Regions from separate parts of the Methylobacterium sp. Leaf94 genome, predicted to be linked through region 4. Evidence: predicted binding sites of a transcription regulator. Region 4 holds the regulator's gene; each other region holds the start of a gene.
The links. The regulator LexA, encoded in region 4, represses DNA repair genes until DNA is damaged. The targets are predictions, from matches to a motif close to TGTTCNNNNTGTGTTCNG.
Positions count from the first base shown of each region.

Region 1: the regulator LexA is predicted to act here: its motif matches at 4,338-4,355, upstream of uvrA (excinuclease ABC subunit UvrA).
Region 2: the regulator LexA is predicted to act here: its motif matches at 2,691-2,708, upstream of ruvC (crossover junction endodeoxyribonuclease RuvC).
Region 3: the regulator LexA is predicted to act here: its motif matches at 1,591-1,608, upstream of dnaE (DNA polymerase III subunit alpha).

Region 1 covers NZ_LMRM01000001.1:311,325-316,744, forward strand. The annotation lists gene ASG63_RS01440 (transporter) at 1-730, opposite strand, end outside; gene uvrA (excinuclease ABC subunit UvrA) at 1,242-4,217, opposite strand; gene ASG63_RS01450 (methyl-accepting chemotaxis protein) at 4,701-5,420, shown strand, end outside.
Region 2 covers NZ_LMRM01000012.1:49,180-54,599, reverse strand. The annotation lists gene ruvA (Holliday junction branch migration protein RuvA) at 1-387, opposite strand, end outside; gene ASG63_RS08665 (YceI family protein) at 548-1,231, shown strand; gene ASG63_RS08660 (hypothetical protein) at 1,215-1,985, opposite strand; gene ruvC (crossover junction endodeoxyribonuclease RuvC) at 2,066-2,632, opposite strand; gene ASG63_RS08650 (hypothetical protein) at 2,978-3,172, shown strand; gene ASG63_RS08645 (methyl-accepting chemotaxis protein) at 3,222-4,688, shown strand; gene ASG63_RS08640 (YebC/PmpR family DNA-binding transcriptional regulator) at 4,703-5,420, opposite strand, start outside.
Region 3 covers NZ_LMRM01000012.1:115,999-121,418, forward strand. The annotation lists gene ASG63_RS08960 (lipoprotein-releasing ABC transporter permease subunit) at 1-706, shown strand, start outside; gene ASG63_RS08965 (ABC transporter ATP-binding protein) at 720-1,433, shown strand; gene dnaE (DNA polymerase III subunit alpha) at 1,844-5,353, shown strand.
Region 4 covers NZ_LMRM01000014.1:22,573-27,992, forward strand. The annotation lists gene ASG63_RS10710 (FkbM family methyltransferase) at 1-423, shown strand, start outside; gene sfsA (DNA/RNA nuclease SfsA) at 456-1,163, opposite strand; gene ASG63_RS10720 (DUF937 domain-containing protein) at 1,327-2,112, shown strand; gene lexA (transcriptional repressor LexA) at 2,466-3,218, shown strand; gene ASG63_RS10730 (ComEC/Rec2 family competence protein) at 3,212-5,420, opposite strand, start outside.

The DNA of each region.
Region 1 (5,420 bases), on a different contig from region 4:
TGGTGTCGAAGTTGACGGTGCCGTAGGCGATGGCGCCGATCTCGAACTTGCCGAACTTCTTGGTCGCGGTCAGGTCGAGGTTGAGCGAGTCGGACAGGGTGTAGACGGTACCGAAGTTCCGGCCACCACCGAACGACGACGGCGAGTCGTAGAAGTTGGCGGTCAGGTTGGCGGTGATGTTCCAGCCATCAGCCGTGTAGCTGCCTGCGATGCCGGCGCGGTAGGTGTTCGAGGAGAGCTGCGGCAGCACGGCGCCGGCGCCGAGGACACCGTTGTTCTGCACCAGAACGCCGCGGTCGCCGTTCAGCTCGTTCAGGTAGACACCGCCGAGCAAGCTGACGCCGAAGCCGCCGCCGAGATCGAAGGCCCAGATGCCGCCCACGAAGGTACCGACGTTGATCGACAGATCACGCACGCCGGTGGGGCCGCCGCGCTTGCCGAAGGCGAACACGGTGGGGGGAGCAACGAGGAGCTCGACGCGGCCGCCGAAGGGAACGAACGGGGTCGACCAGACCAGCACTGGGACGTTCACACCGACGTCGACGGCCGACGGATTGTCCCGCGACTGGAAGACGAACGTGTTCAGCGCATAGATGCCCTCGGGCAGCGGGGCGCCGGTGGCCAGGCCGACCTGCTCGCCCGGAACCGTCGTGGTCTGAGCGTAGGATGCGGTGGCGGTCATGCCGACCGTGAGCGCGAGCGCTCCGGCAACGAGCCAGTTCTTCGACATTTTTACTCTTCCTTCCCAAGGATTTCAGGCGTCCGCCACGCAGCCGTCCGAACCATTCTGCCGATGCGCCGCTTGTTCGCAGCTTGTTTGCAGTGGATCCGGCGGCCCCCCTTGCGGCCCGTTCTCAAGTCTCAACGTCGAGAACTATTCTACATGACGGCGCGGAAGGACAGAGGAATGCTTGGAAACGGGGCAGTTCGGATCCGACCGTTGCGCAAAAGTCGCATTTTCGGTGCAGTGCAGCGGAAGGATTTGTTAACCTTTTGAGCAGGTTGGCCGACGTCTTCGCGCCTCCGCGAAGACCTGGAACGGCAAAATACCGCTGAACACTCAAGCTGTTATGGTTACGGTTCCGTCCCAGGACGATCCGGCAACCGCCCGCGGACCATTGCGCAGTCCGGCGCGCTCGGTCGGGTCGGACCGAGCTCCCGACCGGCGGGTTGATGCGTTGCGCCACCGGTTCGGATCGGTCGACTCGGCGAATCGTCGGATCTCGCGTCGTCCCGATGCGCTATTCGGCGGCGGCCCGACCCTTCGCGGGCGCCGCGACCGGCCGACGCGCGAGGACGTCGCGCAGGAATCGACCCGTGTGGCTCGCCCGCGACTTGGCGATCTGCTCGGGCGTTCCTTGGGCCACGACGACGCCACCGCCGTCGCCGCCTTCGGGGCCCATATCGATGACCCAGTCGGCGGTCTTGATGACTTCGAGGTTGTGCTCGATCACCACCACGGTGTTGCCCTGGTCGACGAGCTCGTGGAGCACGTCCATGAGCTTGGCGACGTCGTGGAAGTGCAGTCCCGTCGTCGGCTCGTCGAGAATGTAGAGCGTGCGGCCTGTGGCGCGCTTGGACAGTTCTTTCGAAAGCTTCACCCGCTGCGCCTCACCGCCCGACAGAGTGGTCGCCTGCTGCCCGACCTTGACGTAGCCGAGGCCGACCCGGGCCAAGGTCTCCATCTTCTCGCGAATGGTGGGCACCGCCTTGAACAAATCGGCGGCTTCCTCGACGGTCATGTCGAGGACGTCGGCGATCGAGTGGTCGCGGTACTTCACCTCCAGGGTCTCGCGGTCGTAACGGCGGCCCTTGCAGACGTCGCAGGTGACGTAGACGTCCGGCAGGAAGTGCATCTCGATCTTGATGACGCCGTCGCCGGAACAGGCCTCGCAGCGTCCGCCCTTCACGTTGAAGGAGAAGCGCCCGGCCTGATAGCCGCGTGCCTTGGCCTCCGGCAGGCCCGCGAACCAGTCGCGGATCGGCGTGAAGGCGCCCGTGTAGGTTGCGGGATTGGAGCGCGGGGTTCGGCCGATCGGCGACTGGTCGATGTCGATGACCTTGTCGAGGTGCTCCAGCCCGTCGAGCCGCTCGAAGGGCGCCGGGTGCTCCAGGGCACCGTTCAGGGATTTCGCCACCGCCTTGTAGAGCGTGTCGATGATCAGGGTTGACTTGCCGCCGCCGGAGACACCCGAGATGCAGGTGAAGGTGCCGAGCGGGATGTCGACCGAGACGTTCTTGAGGTTGTTGCCCCGGGCCCCGACGAGGCTGAGCGTGCCCTTCCGTCCCTTGCGACGCGCCGTCGGCACCCGCACGCTCATCTCGCCGGTGAGATACTTGGCGGTCAGCGAATCCGGGTTCTTCAGCACCTCTTCGGGCGTGCCCTGGGCGATGATCCGTCCGCCATGGATGCCGGCGCCCGGGCCGACATCCACGACGTAGTCGGCCTGCAGGATCGCGTCCTCGTCGTGCTCGACCACGATCACCGAGTTGCCGAGGTCGCGCAGGCGCTTCAGCGTGCCGAGCAGGCGCTCGTTGTCGCGCTGGTGCAGGCCGATGGACGGCTCGTCCAGCACGTAGAGCACGCCGGTCAGCCCGGAGCCGATCTGGGAGGCCAGACGGATGCGCTGGCTCTCGCCGCCGGACAGCGAGCCGGAGCCGCGCGCCAGCGTCAGGTACTCGAGCCCGACATCGATCAGGAAGGTCAGCCGGTCGCGGATCTCCTTGAGGATCCGGTAGGCGATCTCGTTCTGCTTTTCGGTGAGCTTTCCCGGCAGCTCCGAGAACCATGCATGGGCATTTCGGACCGAGAGGGCGGTGATCTCGCCCACATCCTGCATCGCGATCTTGACCGAGAGTGCTTCGAGCTTCAGGCGCTTGCCGCCGCAGGTGGCGCAGGGCGTCTCGCTCATGAAGCGCGCGATCTCCTCGCGCGAGCTGTCGCTCTCGGTCTCCTTGTAGCGCCGCTCCAGGTTCGGGATGACGCCCTCGAAGGGCTTGTTCACCTCGTAGGCGCGCATGCCGTCGTCGTAGGCGAAGCGGACCGATTCAGAACCGGTGCCGGACAGGATCACGTCCCGGGCCTTCGTCGGCAGATCGGCCCAGGCGACCGTGGTCTTGAAGCCGAAGTGGCGGGCCAGCGCGTCGAGGGTCTGGCCGTAATAGGGAGAGGTCGACTTCGCCCAAGGACCGACGGCACCGCGCTTCAGGCTGAGCTTGGCATCCGAGATCACGAGCTCCGGGTCGATCCGCATCTCGTGGCCGATGCCGCCGCAGGTCGGGCAGGCGCCGAAGGGATTGTTGAACGAGAAGAGCCGCGGTTCGATCTCCGCGATGGTGAAGCCGGAGACGGGGCAGGCGAAGCGCGACGAAAAGGTGATGGCCTCCCGCGGCGCCGCGCCCTCCGGCGTCTCGGCGAACTCGATCAGGGCGATGCCGTCGGCGAGTTCCAGGGCGGTCTCGAAGGAATCGGCCAGCCGCGCCGCGATGTCCGCCCGCACCACGATCCGGTCCACCACCACGTCGATGTCGTGCTTCAGCTTCTTGTCGAGCTTCGGCACGTCGTCGATGGCATAGTACTCGCCGTCGATCCGCAGGCGCTGGAAGCCCTTCTTCTGGAACTCGGCGATCTCCTTGCGGTACTCGCCCTTTCGGCCGCGGATCACCGGTGCCAGGAGGTAGAGTCGGCTCTTCTCCGGCAGGGCCAGGACGCGGTCCACCATCTGGCTGACGGTCTGGCTCTCGATCGGCAGCCCGGTCGCGGGCGAGTAGGGAATGCCCACCCGCGCCCAGAGCAGGCGCATGTAGTCGTAGATCTCGGTGACGGTGCCGACCGTCGAGCGCGGGTTCTTCGAGGTGGTCTTCTGCTCGATGGAGATCGCCGGCGAGAGCCCGTCGATCTGGTCGACATCGGGCTTCGACATCATCTCCAGGAACTGGCGCGCGTAGGCCGAGAGGGATTCGACGTAGCGGCGCTGGCCCTCGGCGTAGATGGTGTCGAAGGCGAGCGACGATTTGCCGGAACCGGACAGACCCGTGAAGACAACGAGGCGATCGCGGGGAATCGTCAGGTCGATGTTCTTCAGATTGTGCTCGCGCGCGCCGCGCACCGAGATGACCCGCGCGTCGCGAGCCCCGTCGAACAGCGCCTCGATCTTGGCTTCGACCCGCTCGGCCTCGGCTTGCGATGTCTTGGCAGCGGCTTTGGCTTTGGCCATGAGGTCTCTTCGGAACGTCTTCGGCGCGGAACTCGTCGGGACTCGACCGGAGCCCCTGCGGCATGTCGGGCGCACCACCGCGTCGGGCAAGGCGCGCGCCACGCATAGCCGCTCTTCAGCTAGAACAAAAAGCGTACGCGGACAATATCGCGGCCTTCCGGCAGAGGTTTCAGCCGCCGCGACCGCACCGAATGGCATGAGGAAGTTCGCTGCCGACGGTTTGGAAGACGCGGCCCCCGCGGCTTCGGCCGCAGGATTGGGCCGACCCCTGCCGCCTCCGCAGACGGATCAGTTGCTTCGCGGTCCAGCGGTCGCGTGAGTGAAGCGGATCACGAAGCAACTGGATGGTTCGCTTAAGCTCCCGACCCGCCCTGCTTAAAAATTGAAGGGACCGACCAAAAATTGATCATAAGATAAATTTGAAACACAACTTTTACCGGCTGCTCCGACAGTGCCGCAGCGTTTCGAAGCAGGTTTCATGTGATGTCCGCCGGTCTTTTTTCATCGCTGCGCATTCGGATTCTTCTGGTTGCCCTCGCTCCATGTCTTGCGTTTGCGATGCTCGTGGGCCTTGCCATCACTGAGCGGATGAATGCTCGGACCCGGATGGTCCATGTGCAGGACCTCGTCGGCATGGCGGGCCAGATCAGCGCCCTGGTGCACGAAGCCCAGCGGGAGCGCGGGGCATCGAGCCTCTATCTCGCCGCCAAGGGGACCAAGTTTCGATCCGAACTCGATGCGCAGCGCCTGCGGACCGATGCCGCCCGGGCAGCCCTGGACGCGGGCCGGGCCGGCCTCGACCTCGCCGCCTTCGGAGCCGGCGTCGCCCGTCGCAATGCGGCGCTGACCGAGCAGCTGGCGGCGATCGTCCCCCACCGCGCGGCGGTCGACGGGCTCGGTCGCACGCCGGCCCAGAACATGGGGCTCTATTCGGGGGTGATCGCCAACGCGCTCGACTTGGTGCGCGAGGTTTCCCAGGTCGCCGCCAGCGCCGATCTCGCCGCCCGCATCAGTTCCTACTCGTCGTTCCTCGCCCTCAAGGAGCTGGCGGGCCAGGAGCGGGCCGCGGCCTCGGCGATCTTCGGCGCCGGCCAGATCGATCTTGCCGGCCACGAGCGTCTGGCGGGTCTGAGCGCGGGCCAGGGCACCTACGAATCCCTGTTCCGCCTTGGGGCCGAGCCGGAACAGGTGGCCCTCCTCGAT
Region 2 (5,420 bases), on a different contig from region 4:
CTTCAGCTCCGCCACGAGGCGGGCAGCGAGGCGCGGGCCGACACCGGGGGCCCGCGCCACCGCGCCCTTGTCGCCCATGGCGATGGCCGAGGCGAGAGCCCCGGGCTCGAGCACCGAGAGCAGGCCGAGGGCGACCTTGCTGCCCACGCCCTGCACGGTCTGGAGCAGGCGGAACCACTCGCGCTCGGCATCCGAGCGGAAGCCGTAGAGCCGGATCATGTCCTCCCGGACATGGGTCTCGATGGCGAGGTCCGCCGCCTCGCCGATGCCGGGCAGGCGCTGGAGCGTCCGGGCGGAGCAGTGGACCACGTAGCCGACGCCCTGCACGTCGAGGATCACGAAATCCTCGCCATAGGAATCCACCACGCCCTTCAGCTTGCCGATCATCGCCTCGCCCATCCCTCGCGCCGCCGGATGCCCATCCGTCGGCGGATTGCCTACAGGCCGGCGCGCCCGAGCGCCATGTGCTCCGTCGCGACGGCGGCCGGCCCGCCTTGAGGCCGCGCGGCGTTCGTGAAATCAAAGGCGCCCTGCCCGACACACACGGATGACCGTCTCGATGCGCCAGACCGCGCTGCTCCTCGCCTCCGGGCTCCTGTTCACCGCCGGCGCGGCCCGGGCGGCCGAGACGCCGGCACCGGCACCGACCCCGCCGGCACCGGCCACGCCGGCACCGGTCATGCCGGCCGCGCCCTCCAGCGATCCGACCCAGGTGCGTCCGGGCGCCTACGTGCTCGATTCCGCCCACGGCAAGATCACCTGGTCGGTGAGCCACCTCGGCTTCTCGACCTATTACGGCCAGATCACCGACGTGACCGCGCAGGCGGTGCTCGACCCGAAGGAGCCGGCCAAATCCACCCTCACGGTCACCATCGGCACCGACAGCGTCAACGGCCTCGACGACCGGCTCAACCAGCACCTCAAGGCGCCGGATTTCTTCGACACCGCAAAGTTCCCCAAGGCCACGTTCACCGCGACCAGCATCGAGCCGACGAGCCCCGCCACCGCGCGGGTCAACGGCGACCTGACGCTCAAGGGGGTGACGCGGCCGGTGGCCTTCGACGCCACCTTCAACCAGGCCGGGACCAACCCGGTGAACCAGGCCTACACGGTCGGCTTCGACGGACGGGCGGTGATCAAGCGCTCGGATTTCGGCATCAACGCCTTCCTGCCGCTCCTCGGCGACGAGGTGTCCCTGCGGCTCGAGGGCGAGTTCAAGGCCGTGGAGTGAGGCCGCGCCCCGACGGCCCCAGGCGCCGGTAGATCGCGGCGAGGAGGGCCGTCACCAGGACGAGCAGCGCCATGTCGATCAGGCTGGAGGCGAGGATCCGGACGGCCAGGACGACGGGGGGCAGGTCGGCCCCGGAGCGCTCGGGCGCTTGCAGCATCCGGTCCACGAGGCCGAGCGGCAGGATCGTGGCCACGAGGATCACGCCGATCCGGGCGGCCGATCCGCGGGTCATCGCGAGCACGCCGCGCAGGGTCGCCTCGGGAGCGCCGACCGCCAGGGCCGGCGCGAGCAGGCTGGTCCAGATCTGCAGGAGCAGGAGGGCGATCCAGGCGAGCAGGCCGACGATCAGCGGACCCGGACCGAGCCGCTCCGGCGAGAGGCCCCGGTCCAGCACCCCGCTGACCAGGAGCCAGAACAGCTCGAGGGCGAGGAAGTCCTGGAACGGCCCCGCCCGGCCCGCCACGACCGCCCGCACGGAGCCGTCGGCCCCGAGGAGGAGCCGGAATATCGCCATCCAGTAGGGGGCGAGCAGGATCGTGCAGAGGCCGTCGACCAGGAAGAGGTCGTCCTGGAAGCGCGCGGGCCGCGTCGGGTCGCCCATCAGCGTGTGGGCCGCCTCCTTGGCCAGGACGACGAGGAACGCCGCGGTGGTCGCCGAGCCGAGGGCGCGGATCGCCGGAAGCGCGGACCGCACGCCCTCCCGCAGCGTCTCGCCGACCGGCAGCGCCGGCCGCGTCGTTCCCTGGTGGGCCATTCCGTTCGATCTCCGCCCCGCGCGCGTCGCGCACAGAGGCACTGCACAAGCGCCCGGGCGGAGTCCAGGGCGCGGCGCGGTCAGGTGCGCGCCAGGGCCGCCGCGATGCGGGCCGCCGCCAGGCTGCTCGTCCCGGCCACGGGGGCGTGCTGGCGCTTGAGGGCATGGGCGCCCCGGTGGCTGTTGTGGGTGATGGCGATGGCGAGCGCATCCGCCGCGTCGGCCACCTTGAACTCGGCCTTCGGCAGCAGGAACTTCACCATGGCCTGGATCTGGACCTTGTCGGCATGTCCCGAGCCCGCGACCGTCTTCTTGATCAGGTTGGCGGAATACTCGAACACCGGCATGCCGGCGAGCGCCGGGACCAGCAGCGCCACCGCGCGGGCATGGCCGAGCTTCAGCGTCGCCTGCGCGTCCTTGTTGACGAAGGTCTCCTCGACCGAGACCTCGTCCGGCTGGAAGGCCCCGACGATGCGGGTGATGCCCTCGTAGAGCTCGCGTAGGCGCAGGGCGAGCGGCAGGTCCCCGTCCGAGGTGACGACGCCGCAATCGACGTAGGCGAGCTTGGTCCCCGTGGCCGTGACGACGCCCCAGCCGGTGCGCCGCAGGCCCGGATCGATGCCGAGGATGCGAACGGGAACGGTCATGCGGACTGGGTCATGGCTGGCGCGGCTCCGGGCGCGAAGATCGCGCCGTCCGAGCGTTAGGGACATACCGTGAACGGAGCGTTATGCCAATCCGCGCCGCAGCGATGGCGGCCGCGGTGGCGCGACGGACCGAACAAACCCGTCGCAAGGAAATCCGGACCTCTCGTCGGACCAAACGGAGGTGATGCGTCCGCGCGGGGCGGTCGTTACGAAGGACGCGGATCGATCGGACGAGACAGGCAGACCGGCGCGGGGACCTCCCCGATCCCAGACGGCCCTGTAACCGCTCCTTAGACTGTTCGCCCGTATTCTCACAGGACACCATTCAGGCGGACGGGTTTCCTCGTGATCGACGCCCAGGCCCATCGCCCGAACCGGCTCCGCGGACCCGTGGCGATCCTCGCGACTTCGATCCTGCCGGCCGGCCTGGCGGCGCGCGCCGGATCCTCCGACCGCGTCTCCCGGCTCGACGCGTCCGGAGCCCGGCTCGTCCCCGACGCCCGGTTCGCGACGGGCTGCACGCCCGCCTCGCGAACCTGATCGCTCCGACCCGAAGACCCCGACGCTCCCCTCTGGATCCGACCCGGCGATGACGACCCTCGACACCCTTCGGCAGCGTTTCGGCCGCTTCCTCATCGGCCTCCTCTGGCTGCACCTGCCGATCGTCGTGCTCGCCGCCTGGATCGCCGGCAATCCGATGCTGGTGCCGGTGTCGGTCGCCGGCGCCCTCGCCGGCCTCAGCACGCTGATGTGGCGGCGCTCCGCCATCGGCCCGGCGACCCGGCTGGTGAGCAGCCTGTCCCTGATCGGCATGGCCGCGATCCTGCTCTCGGCCTTCGCCGGGCATCCGTGGCAGGTCGACCTGCACATGTATTTCTTCGCCGGCCTGGCGGTGAGCGTCGCCTGGTGCGACTGGACCATCCTGGTGGCCTGCGCCGCCGCCGTCGCCGGGCACCACCTCACCCTGAACCTCGCGATGCCGGCCCTGATCTTCTCCGGCGCCGCCCAGCGCTCGGACCTCGCCCGCGTGATGCTGCACGCGGTCATCCTGATCCTCGAAACGGGCGTGCTGGCCTGGGTCGCCCGCACCCTCGCGACGGCCTTCGCGGCGCAGGCGGCCTCCGAGGGCGCCATCCGCGCCCAGATGGAGCGCATGCAGGCTCTGGAATCGGAGACCGCGCTGGCGCGGGCGGGCGCCGATGCGCAGCGCAGGGCCACCCTGCGGCAGACCGCCCGGTCCTTCGAGTCGACGGTGAGCGGCATCCTGAGCCGGGTCACGCAGGCGGCGGGGGCGCTGCAGGGCAGCGCGCAGACCATGACGGGAACGGCAGAGGGCACGGCGGGGCGCGCCGGGTCCGTGGTCGGCGCCGCCGAGATGGCCGCGCAGAATGTCGGTCGGGTGGCCGGTGCGGCCGAGGAACTCGGCGCCACCGTCGCGGAGATCGGCCGGCAGGTCGCGGATTCGGCCCGGATGGCCCAGGGGGCGGTGGGGCAGGCCGATGCCACCGGCCGCCTGGTTCACGCCCTGAGCACGGGCGCGGCCCGGATCGGGGACGTCGTCGGCCTGATCTCGGGCATCGCCGGCCAGACCAACCTGCTCGCCCTCAACGCGACGATCGAGGCGGCACGGGCCGGCGAGGCCGGTCGCGGCTTCGCCGTTGTGGCCGCCGAGGTCAAGGAACTCGCCAGCCAGACCGCCCGGGCGACGGAGGAGATCACGCAGCAGATCCACGCGATCCAGGGGACGACCGGCGAGGCGGTGACGGCCATCGAGGCCATCGCCGCGCAGATCCGCACCATGAGCCGGACCGCGGACGCCATCGCGGCGGCGGTGGACCAGCAGGGCTCCGCGACCCGGGAGATCATCCGCAACGTGGGCGCGGCGGCGACCGGCACGGGGGCGATCACCGACACCATCGGGGGCGTCGCCCAGTCGGCCGAAGCGACGGGTGCCGCGGCCGCCTCGGTTCTCGTCTCGGCCTCCGCGCTGGCGCAGGAGGCCGATCAGCTCGGCACCGAGGTGAACCGCGTCCTCGAAACCCTGAAGGCCGCCTGACGGGCCGGCTTCGATCAGCCCTGGAGCTTCTCCATCAGGGCGTCCGAGAGCGCGAAGTTCACGAAGACGTTCTGGACGTCGTCCTGGTCCTCGATCACCTCGACGAGGCGGATCAACTTCTCGCCGGTCTCGTCGTCGACCTCGATGGTGTTCTGCGCCTTCCACACGAGGGCCGTGCGGCGCGGCTCGCCGAAGCGGGCCTCCAGGGCCTTCGAGACCTCGCCGTAGGCCTCCTGCGCGCAGGTGATCTCGTGGCCGGATTCGTCCGAGCGCACGTCGTCGGCGCCGGCCTCGATGGCGGCCTCCAGCATGGTGTCGGCATCCGCCACCTTGGCGTCGAACTCCACCACGCCGACATGGTCGAACATGAAGGAGACGGCGCCCGTCTCCGCCAGGCTGCCGCCCGACTTCGTGAAGGCCGAGCGCACGTCGCTGGCCGTGCGGTTGCGGTTGTCGGTCTGCGCCTCGACGATCAGGGCGGCGCCGCCGGGGCCGTAGCCCTCGTAGCGGATCTCGTCGTAGCTCTCCGCATCGGCCCCCTGCGCCTTCTTGATCGCGCGCTCGATGTTGTCCTTGGGCACGTTCTCGGCGCGGGCCGCGATGATGGCGGCGCGCAGACGCGCATTCATCGCCGGGTCCGGCAGCCCGAGCTTGGCCGCGACGGTGATCTCGCGGGCGAGCTTGCCGAACAGCTTCGAGCGGACCGCGTCGACGCGGCCCTTCCGGTGCATG
Region 3 (5,420 bases), on a different contig from region 4:
GTTCGGCACGGCGCCGCGCACCAAGGGCTACACCATCAAGGCGATCTTCGAGATCGGCATGACCGAGTTCGACTCGACCTTCGTGTTCATGCCCCTGACGGAGTCCCAGGCCTTCTTCAACCGGGACGCCGATGTCAGCCTGATCGAGATCTACCTCGACAATGCCGAGGCGGTGGGCACGATGCGGCCCGACCTCGAGATGGCGGCCGAGCGCCCGGTACTCCTCACCGACTGGCGCCAGCGCAACCGGACCTTCTTCGGCGCCCTGGAGGTGGAGCGGAACGTGATGTTCCTGATCCTCAGCCTGATCGTCGTGGTCGCGACCCTGAACATCATTTCGGGACTGATCCTGCTCGTGCGCGACAAGTCCAGCGACATCGCCATCCTGCGCACCATGGGGGCGACCCCCGGCACCATCATGCGGGTGTTCCTCATCAACGGCGCGCTGATCGGCGTGGTGGGGACCCTGAGCGGGCTGGCCCTCGGCATCCTGATCACGATGAACATCAAGGGGATCCAGCGGGTGCTGTTCCCCTCCGCCTGGGACCCCACGGTGCGCTTCCTGGCCGAAATTCCGGCCGAGATGAACGCCAACGAGATCACCGTGGTGGTCGTCACCTCCATCGCCCTGTCGCTGATCGCGACGCTGTATCCCTCGTGGCGCGCCGCCCGGCTCGATCCGGTGCAGGCCCTGCGCTACGGTTGAGGCCCGAGCATCCATGACCACGACAGCCGAGGCGCCCGGCGCGCAGCCGGTCCCGGCCCTGTTCTTCGCCAAGGTGGAGCGGCGCTACGCCCAAGGGGCCGGCGCCCTCGAGATCCTGCGCCAGGCGGATTTCGCGATCTGGCCGGGCGAGCTCGTCGCCCTGGTGGCGCCCTCGGGGGCCGGCAAGAGCACGCTGCTGCACCTCGCCGGCCTGCTGGAGCGCCCCGACGGCGGCGAGATCTACATCGGCGGCCGTCCGACCGCCGCGATGGTGGATGCCGAGCGCACCCGCCTGCGGCGCGAGGAGATGGGCTTCGTCTACCAGTTCCACCACCTCCTGCCGGAATTCTCGGCCCTGGAGAACGTGGTGATGCCGCAGCTGATCCGCGGGCTCTCGCAGCGCGAGGCGCGGGCGCGGGCGGACGAACTCCTGAGCTTCCTCGGCCTCAAGGAGCGCCTCCAGCACCGGCCGGCCGAACTCTCGGGCGGCGAGCAGCAGCGCGTCGCCATCGCCCGCGCGGTCGCCAACGGCCCGCGCCTGCTCCTGGCCGACGAGCCCACCGGCAACCTCGATCCGCACACCGCCGCCCACGTCTTCGGCATCCTGGTGGCGCTGGTGCGCGCCTCCGGCCTCGCCGCGCTGATCGCCACCCACAACATGGATCTCGCCGCCCGCATGGACCGGCGCGTGACGATCCGGGACGGGCTGATCGAGCAGCTGCCCTGAGGGCCGGGCACGGGTATCAATGGCGGCGGATCGCTGGGCCGCGGAGGTCCGACGCCTTCGCGTGAGCACGCGGAGCCGGTCCGCGACCGCTGGCCAAGGCGACGGGATTTACCGGGCCGTAACCACGATGCGGTGCGCCGACCAGTTTCGCTTTACATAGAACAAAACAAGAACAAAACTCGGGGCGTCAACGAAAGGCGAGGCCCATGTTCAAGCGGATGATCCTGACGGGTGCGGTCGAGTTCACGGCCTTCGGGCTCCTGGCGATGTCCATCGCCGCCTGGGCTGTCGCACTGGCGCCCTTGCGTTAGCGTTGCGACGAGGTCACAGGGGTCGCGCGGTCCACAGGGAAACGCGTCCGGGCCCCGAATTCTCATGGATTGGAAACCACGACTCGGGCTGGTGGTCTCATGGCGCGCATCCTGAAAGACCCGGCTTACGTCCACCTCCACGTTCACTCGTCGTTCTCCCTACTGGAAGGGGCCCTGAAGGTCGGGGACATCGTGAAGGCGGCGCTCGCCGACCGGCAGCCGGCCCTGGCGCTCACCGACACCAACAACCTGTTCGGGGCGCTGGAATTCTCCGAGAAGGCCGCCGGCGCCGGCCTCCAGCCGATCCCGGGCCTCCAGCTCACCGTCGCCTTCGAGGCGCCCGATCCGATGGCGCGCGTCGGGCAGGGCCAGGCCGGCTGCGCCAACATCGTCGTGCTGGCGAAGGACGAGACCGGCTACGGCAACCTGCTGCGTCTGGCGAGCCGCGCCTATTTCGACGGGGCGCTGGGCGACGCCCCCCGGGTCGGCGTCGAGGCCCTGGCCGAGTCGAGCGCCGGCCTGATCGCCCTGACGGGCGGTTCCACCGGGCCCCTCGACAGCGCCCTGCGGCAGGGCCGGGCCGAACTCGCCGCCGGCCGCCTGGCGCAGCTGCGCGCGGCCTTCGGCGAGGATGGCCTCTACGTCGAGATCCTGCGCCACGGGCTGCCCGACGAGCGCATGGTCGAGCGGGAATTGCTGCGGCTCGCCGACACGAACGGCCTCTCGGTGGTGGCCGCCAACGAGCCGTTCTTCGCCCGGGAGGGCGACTACGACGCCCACGACGCGCTGCTGGCCATCGCGGACGGCCGCCTCGTCTCGGACGACCGCCGCCGCAAGCTGACCCCGCGCCACGGCTTCAAGACCCGCGCCGAGATGGCCGCGCTCTTCGCCGACCTGCCGGACGCCCTGAACGCCACCGTCGAGATCGCCATGCGCTGCGCCTACCGCGTGCGCACCCGCAAGCCGATCCTGCCGAATTTCGGCGTGGTCGCCGCCCTCGACGCCGCCGCCCCCGAGGGCACCCCCGAAGTCGCGGCGGCGCCCCCCCTCGACGAGCCGGCGGAGCTGCGCCGGCAGGCGGAGGCCGGCCTCGAACGGCGCCTCGCCCAGCACGGCACCGCGCCCGGCATGTCCGAGCAGGTCTATCGCGACCGCCTCGCCTTCGAGCTCGACGTCATCGTCGGCATGAAGTTTCCCGGCTACTTCCTGATCGTGTCGGACTTCATCAAGTGGGCCAAGGACCACGACATCCCGGTGGGGCCGGGCCGCGGCTCCGGCGCCGGCTCCCTGGTGGCCTGGTCGCTCCTCATCACCGACCTCGACCCGCTGCGCTTCGGCCTGCTGTTCGAGCGCTTCCTCAACCCCGAGCGCGTCTCGATGCCGGATTTCGACATCGACTTCTGCGTCGAGGGCCGCGAGCGGGTGATCAATTACGTGCAGCAGCGCTACGGCGAGCGGCAGGTGGCGCAGATCATCACCTTCGGCACCCTGCTGGCCCGCGGCGTGCTGCGCGACGTTGGCCGCGTGCTGGAGATGCCCTACGGGCAGGTCGACAAGCTGACCAAGCTCGTGCCGCAGAACCCGGCCAATCCCGTCACTCTGGTCCAGGCCATCGAGGGCGAGCCGAAGCTCCAGCAGGCGATCGAGGAGGAGCCGATCGTCGCCCGGCTCATGGAAATCTCGAAGAAGCTCGAGGGCTTGCACCGGCACGCCTCGACCCACGCCGCCGGCGTGGTCATCGGCGACCGTCCCCTCGAACAGCTGGTGCCGCTCTACCGCGACCCGAAGACCGGCATGCGGGTGACCCAGTTCAACATGAAGTGGGTCGAGGCCGCGGGCCTGGTGAAGTTCGACTTCCTCGGCCTGAAGACCCTGACGCTGCTGCGCTGCTGCACGGACTTCCTGGCCCGGCGCGGCATCATCGTGGATCTCGCCTCGCTGCCCCTCGACGACCCGGCGACCTACGCGCCGATGAAGCGCGGCGAGACGGTGGGCGTGTTCCAGGTGGAATCGGCCGGCATGCGCAAGGCCCTGGTCGAGATGCAGGCCGACCGCTTCGAGGACATCATCGCCCTGGTGGCGCTCTACCGCCCGGGCCCCATGGCCAACATCCCGGTCTATTGCGAGCGCAAGCTCGGCCGCGATGCCGGCAACGAGGCGAGCTGGTACCCGCACGAGAAGCTGGAGCCGATCCTCAAGGAGACCTTCGGCATCATCGTCTACCAGGAACAGGTGATGGAGGTGGCCAAGGTCCTGGCCGGCTACTCGCTCGGCGAGGCCGACATGCTCCGCCGCGCCATGGGCAAGAAGATCAAGGCCGAGATGGACGCCCAGCGCGACCGCTTCGTGAAGGGCTGCATCGAGCGCGACCTCACCAAGGCCAAGGCCAACGAGATCTTCGACCTGCTCGCCAAGTTCGCCGATTACGGCTTCAACAAGTCGCACGCCGCCGCCTACGCCCTGCTGACCTACCAGACCGCCTACCTCAAGGCGAACCATCCGGTGGAGTTCCTGGCCGCCGCGATGCAGCTCGACATCGACGTCACCGACAAGCTGGCGGAGTTCCGCCAGGACGCCCAGCGCCTGAAGATCACCGTCGAGCCGCCCTCGATCAACACCTCGGGCGTCGGCTTCGAGGTGCGCGAGGGCCGCATCCACTACGCGCTCGCGGCGATCAAGGGCGTGGGCCGGGGGGCGGTCGAGGCCCTGATCGAGGCCCGGGGGGACCGGCCCTTCAAGGATCTCGCCTGCCTCGCCCGCCGCCTCAACCCGCGCATGCTCAACAAGCGCACCCTGGAGAACCTCGTGGCGGCCGGCGCCATGGACACCATCGAGCCGGATCGCGCCCGGGCCTGCGCCGCCATCGAACCGATGATGAAGCTGGCGCAAGGGGCGGCCGAGGCGGCCAGCACCGGCATCGAGGACATGTTCGGCGGCATCACCGCCGCCGACGTCACCCTGCGGGTGCCGCCCTACGACCCCTGGCCGATGGCCGACAAGCTGAAGAAGGAATACGAGGCGATCGGCTTCTTCCTGTCGGGCCATCCCCTCGACGAGTACGGCGACCTCCTCGGCAAGCTCCGGGTCCAGACCTGGGCCGAGTTCTGCCGCGCCGTCCGGGCCGGCACCACCAGCGTCGGCCGCGTGGCGGCCTCGGTGCTCGACCGCTCGGAGCGCCGGACCAAGACCGGCAACAAGCTCGGCATCGTCATCCTGTCCGACCAGACCGGGCATTTCGAGGCGATCATCTTCTCGGAGGGCCTCGGCCAGTACCGCGAGATCCTCGAGCCGGGCCGGCCGCTGGTGCTCCAGCTCCAGGCCAACCTCGAGGGCGAGGACGTGCGCGCCCGCATCATGACCGCCGAGCCCCTCGACGTGGCGGTGGCCCGCCACCAGAAGGGCATGCGCGTCTACCTGCAGGACGAGCGCCCGATCCCATCCGTGCAGCAGCGCCTGCAGGTGCGGGGGGAGGGCGAGGTCTCCCTGATCCTCCTCCTCGACGGCGCCCGCGAGGTCGAGGTCAAGCTGCCGGGCCGGTACCAGGCGACGCCCCAGATCGCCGGAGCGCTCCGGGCGGTGCCGGGCGTGGTGCAGGTCGAGGTGAACTGAGGCGCCGGCCCGGCCCTCGGGCACGGGGCCTCGCATCGGCCGGGCCGGGAGCCCGACCGACGCTTCC
Region 4 (5,420 bases):
CTGACCTACAACATCGCGCAGAATCCGTTCGGAACGGTCAAGGCGGTGGCCTGCGCGGTCGCCGACAAGGCGGGGGAACTCACCCTGTTCGTGGACCCCCGCAACCGGGGGGAATCGAGCCTGAAGATCGTCGGGACGAACGAGGGCGCGCAGATTCGTGTGCCGGCCGTGCCCCTGCTCGATCTCGCCCTCGGCGAGGGCATCGCGCGCATCGACGCGATGAAGCTCGATGTCGAGGGCGCCGAGGACCTGATCCTCGAACCTTTCCTGCGGGCCGCCCCCGCGAGCCTCCACCCGCGGCTGCTCATCGTCGAGAACGGCACCGACCAGTGGCAGATCGACCTGCCCGCCTTGCTCGAGCAGCACGGCTATCGCCGGATCGCTCGCACCCGCCTCAACCTGATCTTCGAGCGGGCCGACTGACGGGCCCGCGCGGTTCTTCTGGGACGGGCGCCCTACAGCACCGGGATGGCGTCGGCCACGGCGATGCCGACCGGGTCGATGCGGCAGCGATGGGCGTGGACGGCGACGCCGGCCGCCCGAGCGGCCTGAAGCGCCCGGTCGAAGGCAGGATCGAGGTCCCGCGCGGCATCGAAGCGATCCGCCCACATCTGCACCACGATGATGACCATGGCACGGCCCCCGGCCTCGACGACGGCCGCGAGGTCCGTCATGTGGCGGGCGCTGCGGGCGGCGACGCAATCGGGAAATTCCGCGAGGCCGGGGCTGCGCATCAGGTGACAGTTCTTCACCTCGACATGGCAGGGCGGCATCCCCTCCCCGGTGGCGAGGAAGTCGACCCGGCTGGCCCGGGCGTAGCGGACTTCGGGGCGCAGGCCCGTGTAGCCGGCGAGGCAGGGCAGGCCGCCGGCGGCGAAGGCCTCCGCCACCAGGGCGTTCGGCCGCATCGTGTTGATGCCGACCCATTGCCGGCCGCCGGGCAGATCCGCCTCCACCAGTTCCCAGGAAAAGGGGAGCTTGCGCGTCGGGCCCCGGACGTCGGACAACAGGGCCCGCGCGCCCGGCACCGCAAGTCCCAGCATCGCCCCCGGGTTGGGGCAATGGGCCGTGATCACGGACCCGTCGGCAAGCTGCAGATCGGCGAGAAAGCGCTTGTAGCGACGCACCAGGCGCGCCTCGATCAGGGGCGAAGGGAAGCGCATCGCGGGTCCGGGGCAAGAAACGGGTTGATACGGGCCCCCGTCGACGGGGAATCGGGCCGTCGTGAGGCGCCCGGGCTGGTCAGTACCGACCGGATGCGACAGAATTCGCGCGGCGCGCCCGGGTCGATGACCGGGAAAGCCGCAGTTCGTCCGCGAGGCCGCCATGTTCAATCTGTTCGACATCCTTCAGGCGCAGGCGGGCCCCAACGCGCAGGGTTTCGGACGGCAGTTCGGCTTGTCGCCGGAGCAGAGCCTGCGCGCGATGGAAGCCCTGCTTCCGGCCCTCACGATGGGGCTGCAGCGGAACGTCGCCCAGGATCCGACCGGCTTCGCCCACCTCTTCAATCTCGTCGGCCCCGCCGCGCCGAAGGCGTCGAGCGCGACGCCTCAGATGGACATGCTGGTCCAGCAACTCTTCGGCTCGCCCCATCTGAGTCAGGCCGTTCTGCAGCAGGCAGCTGCCGTCAGCGGCGTGGCGATGCCGGCCTTGAAGCAGATGCTGCCGATCATGGCCGGCATGGTGGTGGCGGGGATCGTCCACGTCATGATCAACCAGCCGCCTGCCGCGGCGCCGGCCCCGCGCGCCGAGGCGAACCCCTTCGGCTTCCCGCCCAATGCCTGGTCGGAGATGATGCAGGCGTTCCTGAACTCCGGCGCCAAGACCCCGAAGCCCGCGACGCCCTCGCCCCAGGCGCGACCGCGTGCGGCGTCGACGTGGCTCGCGGCTTCGCCCCGGCCGGAGTCCGCCGCGCCGGACAGGTCGGCCACGGAAGCGCCCTTCGACGTGATGCAGCAGATGTTCCAGACGGGCCTGGAGGTGCAGCAGGAGAACGCCCGCGCGATGCAGCGCCTGTTCGATACCTTCTGGCAGGATCCCCGCAATCCCACCGAGACGGGCGGCAACGGTTCGGGTGACCGGCCCAAGGCAGGGCGCACCGGGCAGCGCTAGCCGAAGACCCGCCGTCGGCGACGCCGGCAGAGGACGGCAGAGAACCGATCGTCGCCGGGCCATCGACCCGAGGGCGCTGCGCCCGGGCGCCCTGCCGACCGGTCTAGACGCCGGCCGTCCAACTCATTCGTCGGATCGGGGCACCACTCAATCGCAGCGATGGCCGCAGCGGCAGGCCGGCGTGGCGCTCGGGCGACGCCCGGATCCGCCCTTGCCGAGGGGATCGAACGGATCGCGCCCGGGAGGCTTGAGATGGGAACCCTTGCAGAACACTTACGGAACGTTTAACGTGTTCGTGGTTTGTTTCTAGTGCCACCCGCCGCGATCCGTGGCGCTAACGAAGAGTGTCCCGCATGTTGACGCGTAAGCAGCTGGACCTGCTCCAGTTCATCCAGCTTCGGATGCGCGAGAGCGGCGTTCCCCCGTCGTTCGACGAGATGAAGGACGCCCTCGACCTGAAGTCGAAGTCGGGCATTCACCGCCTGATCACGGCCCTGGAGGAGCGCGGCTTTCTGCGCCGGCTGCCCAACAGGGCGCGGGCCATCGAGGTGATCCGGATGCCGGAGAGCCTCGGGGGGAATGCGGGCGCCCCGCGCGCCGCTCCGGCCTCCGAGGTTCGCCGCTTCACGCCGAGCGTGGTCGAAGGCGGCAAGGGCAAGGGCCTGCCGGCCGGCGCATCGGTGTCCCGACTGCCGACCACGCAGGCCACCGACGAGAGCGGTCGGGCCGTGACCATCCCGGTGATGGGTCGGATCGCGGCCGGTACGCCCATCTCGGCCATCCAGGAACAGAGCCATTCGGTGACGATGTCGCCAGATTTCCTGGCCGGCGGCGAGCATTACGCCCTGGAGGTGCGCGGCGATTCGATGGTCGATGCCGGGATCCTCGACGGCGACCTGGTGGTCATCCGCAAGCAGGACACCGCCAACACGGGCGACATCATCGTGGCCCTCATCGACGACGAGGAGGCGACCCTGAAGCGCCTGCGCCGGCGTGGATCGTCCATCGCCCTGGAAGCGGCGAATCCGGCCTACGAGACGCGGGTCCTCGGCCCGGATCGGGTGCAGATCCAGGGACGTCTCGTCAGCCTGGTGCGCCGCTACTGAAGGGGGTCCCCGTCCGGTTCATCGCCGGACGGATCCGACGGGTCGCGGGTGCGATCGGGGATTTCCGGTAAGACCGACGCCGGCGGTGTCGAAGATGGCAAGGACGTTCCCGGCGGGTCCACCGGCTTGCGCAAAGGCGTCGCACGCCAGGGCACGACATCCCCGAATTGCTTCGCGGTGGCGAGGGACGGCCCATCGCGGGTGAGGCGAATTGCGGTCGCACCGTGGGATCCCAGGAAATTCCGGTCGATGACGATAGATGCGGCGCAGCCCCCGGGCGCGGATTGCCGGGTGATCAGGATGTCGGCCCTGGCGCAGTCCTCTCCGAGGGCACGCTTGTCGGTGGTCAGGGCGAGCACGCGGCCGTCGGGTGTGGTCAGGGTACAGCCCAGGCGATCGCAGCGCGCGCCCTCGAACCTCGTGACGTCCTGCACCCGTCGGTCGTCTCCATCGGCCTTGAGCCATTGCGCGAGCACGAAGGGGGGCGGCCGGCCAAGGGTGGCGAGCCGCCCGTTGCGCTCGCGGATGGCGGCGCCCGCCCCCTCCCGATCGACGTAGATGTCGTAGCGATCCGGGGCAGCCGCACAGGCGATGCCGATCGCTGCCGGAATGAGGCCGAGCCAGCGCAGCGACGAGGCCGGGAGCGTCAGGACGATCAGGGCGGCGGCCAGGAGGCCGAGGGCCCCCGTGCCGAAGGCCGGGACCACGACGACGGCGTTGCCGAAGCCCGCGATCCAGGTCGAGATGGTCAGCATCCCCCGCACCGCCAGGCCCATGGCCCACCAGACCGGCTGATCCAGCGCGAACGGATAGGCGAGGATGCCCAGAACCGCTGACGGCATCACCGCCAGGGAGACCAGCGGCAGGGTGAGCGCGTTGCCCACCAGCCCGAAGGGCTGCACCGTCTGGAAGTGGTAGGTGGCGAAGGGCGCGGTGGCGATCTGGGCCACGAGCGTCGTGGCCAGGGTGCCGAAGACCGCCGCGGACGCCAGGGCGAAGATCCGGGGGAGCAGGCCGGCACCGTCGCGCTGCCGCCCGCGTCCGGCGATCAGCGGCGCGCAGGCGATCAGGCCGGCCACCGCCGCGAACGACATCTGGAAGCTCGGGCCGAGGAGGCCGTCCGGCTCGCGGGCCAGGGCGATCAGGGCGGCGAGGGCCAGGTTTCGCATGCTGAGCGCCGGGCGATCGACCAGGATCGCGCCGAGCATCACGAGGGTCATGATCAGCGAGCGCTCGGCGGCGATGTCCCAGCCGGAGAAGACGCAGTAGGCCGTCACGCCCACCATGGCGACGGCAGCGGCGATCTTCTTGATCGGCCAGTGCAGCGCCGCGAACGGAACGAGGGCCAGGAGCGCCCGCACGAGCCAGAACACCACGCCGGCCGCCAGGACCATGTGAAGGCCCGAGATCGAGACGACGTGGTAGATGCCGGCGGCGCGCAGGATGTCGTTGGTCTCGGGGCTGATCAGGCCGCGCTTGCCCGTCACCAGGGCCGCCGCCACCGCCCCGGCCTGTCCGCCGTTGGCGTCGGTGATGCGGCGCGTCAGGGCGTTGCGGGCCGCGTCGACGGCGGCCGCGAGGCGGATCTGCCAGTCCGCGCTCTCGGCCGGCGGTCGCAGGTCGACCTTGCCGACGAGGGAGCCCACCGCGCCGATCTCACGGAAGAAGGCATCCCGGGCGAAATCGTAGCCTCCGGGGCGGGCGGCTTCCGGCGGCGGAAGCAGGCGCGCGGTCGCGGCGATGCGGTCGCCCGGCTTCAGGGTATTCGCCTTGCGGTAGGAGACCCGCACCCGGACCGGGCGGACCTCGGCGCCGAGGGTGCCGAAGCTCTCGACGCGGAGGATCAGGCGCGCCCCGTCCTCCCGCTCGTCCAGCCCTTCGATGGTGCCCACCAGCGGACCGACCGTGGTGCGGGCGAGGATCGGCCCGTCGACCGAGCGGACGCGCGTGGCGGCCGCCGCGAAGCCCAGGAGGGCGGCGACGGCGGCGAGCACCAGGGCCAGGCCGAACGGGCGCGCCACGAGGAGGGGCGTCGTCGCGGCGAGCAGGGCGGCGGCCGCGAGCGGCGCCAGGAGCGACGGCGTCCCCTGCGTACCGAGGAAGAACGCGAGGATGCCGCATCCGAACGCGACGGCGAGCCAGGCGAAGAGACGGCGCTGCTCGATCTCGCGGGTCCATCCCGCCCGGAACCAGTCGCGGATC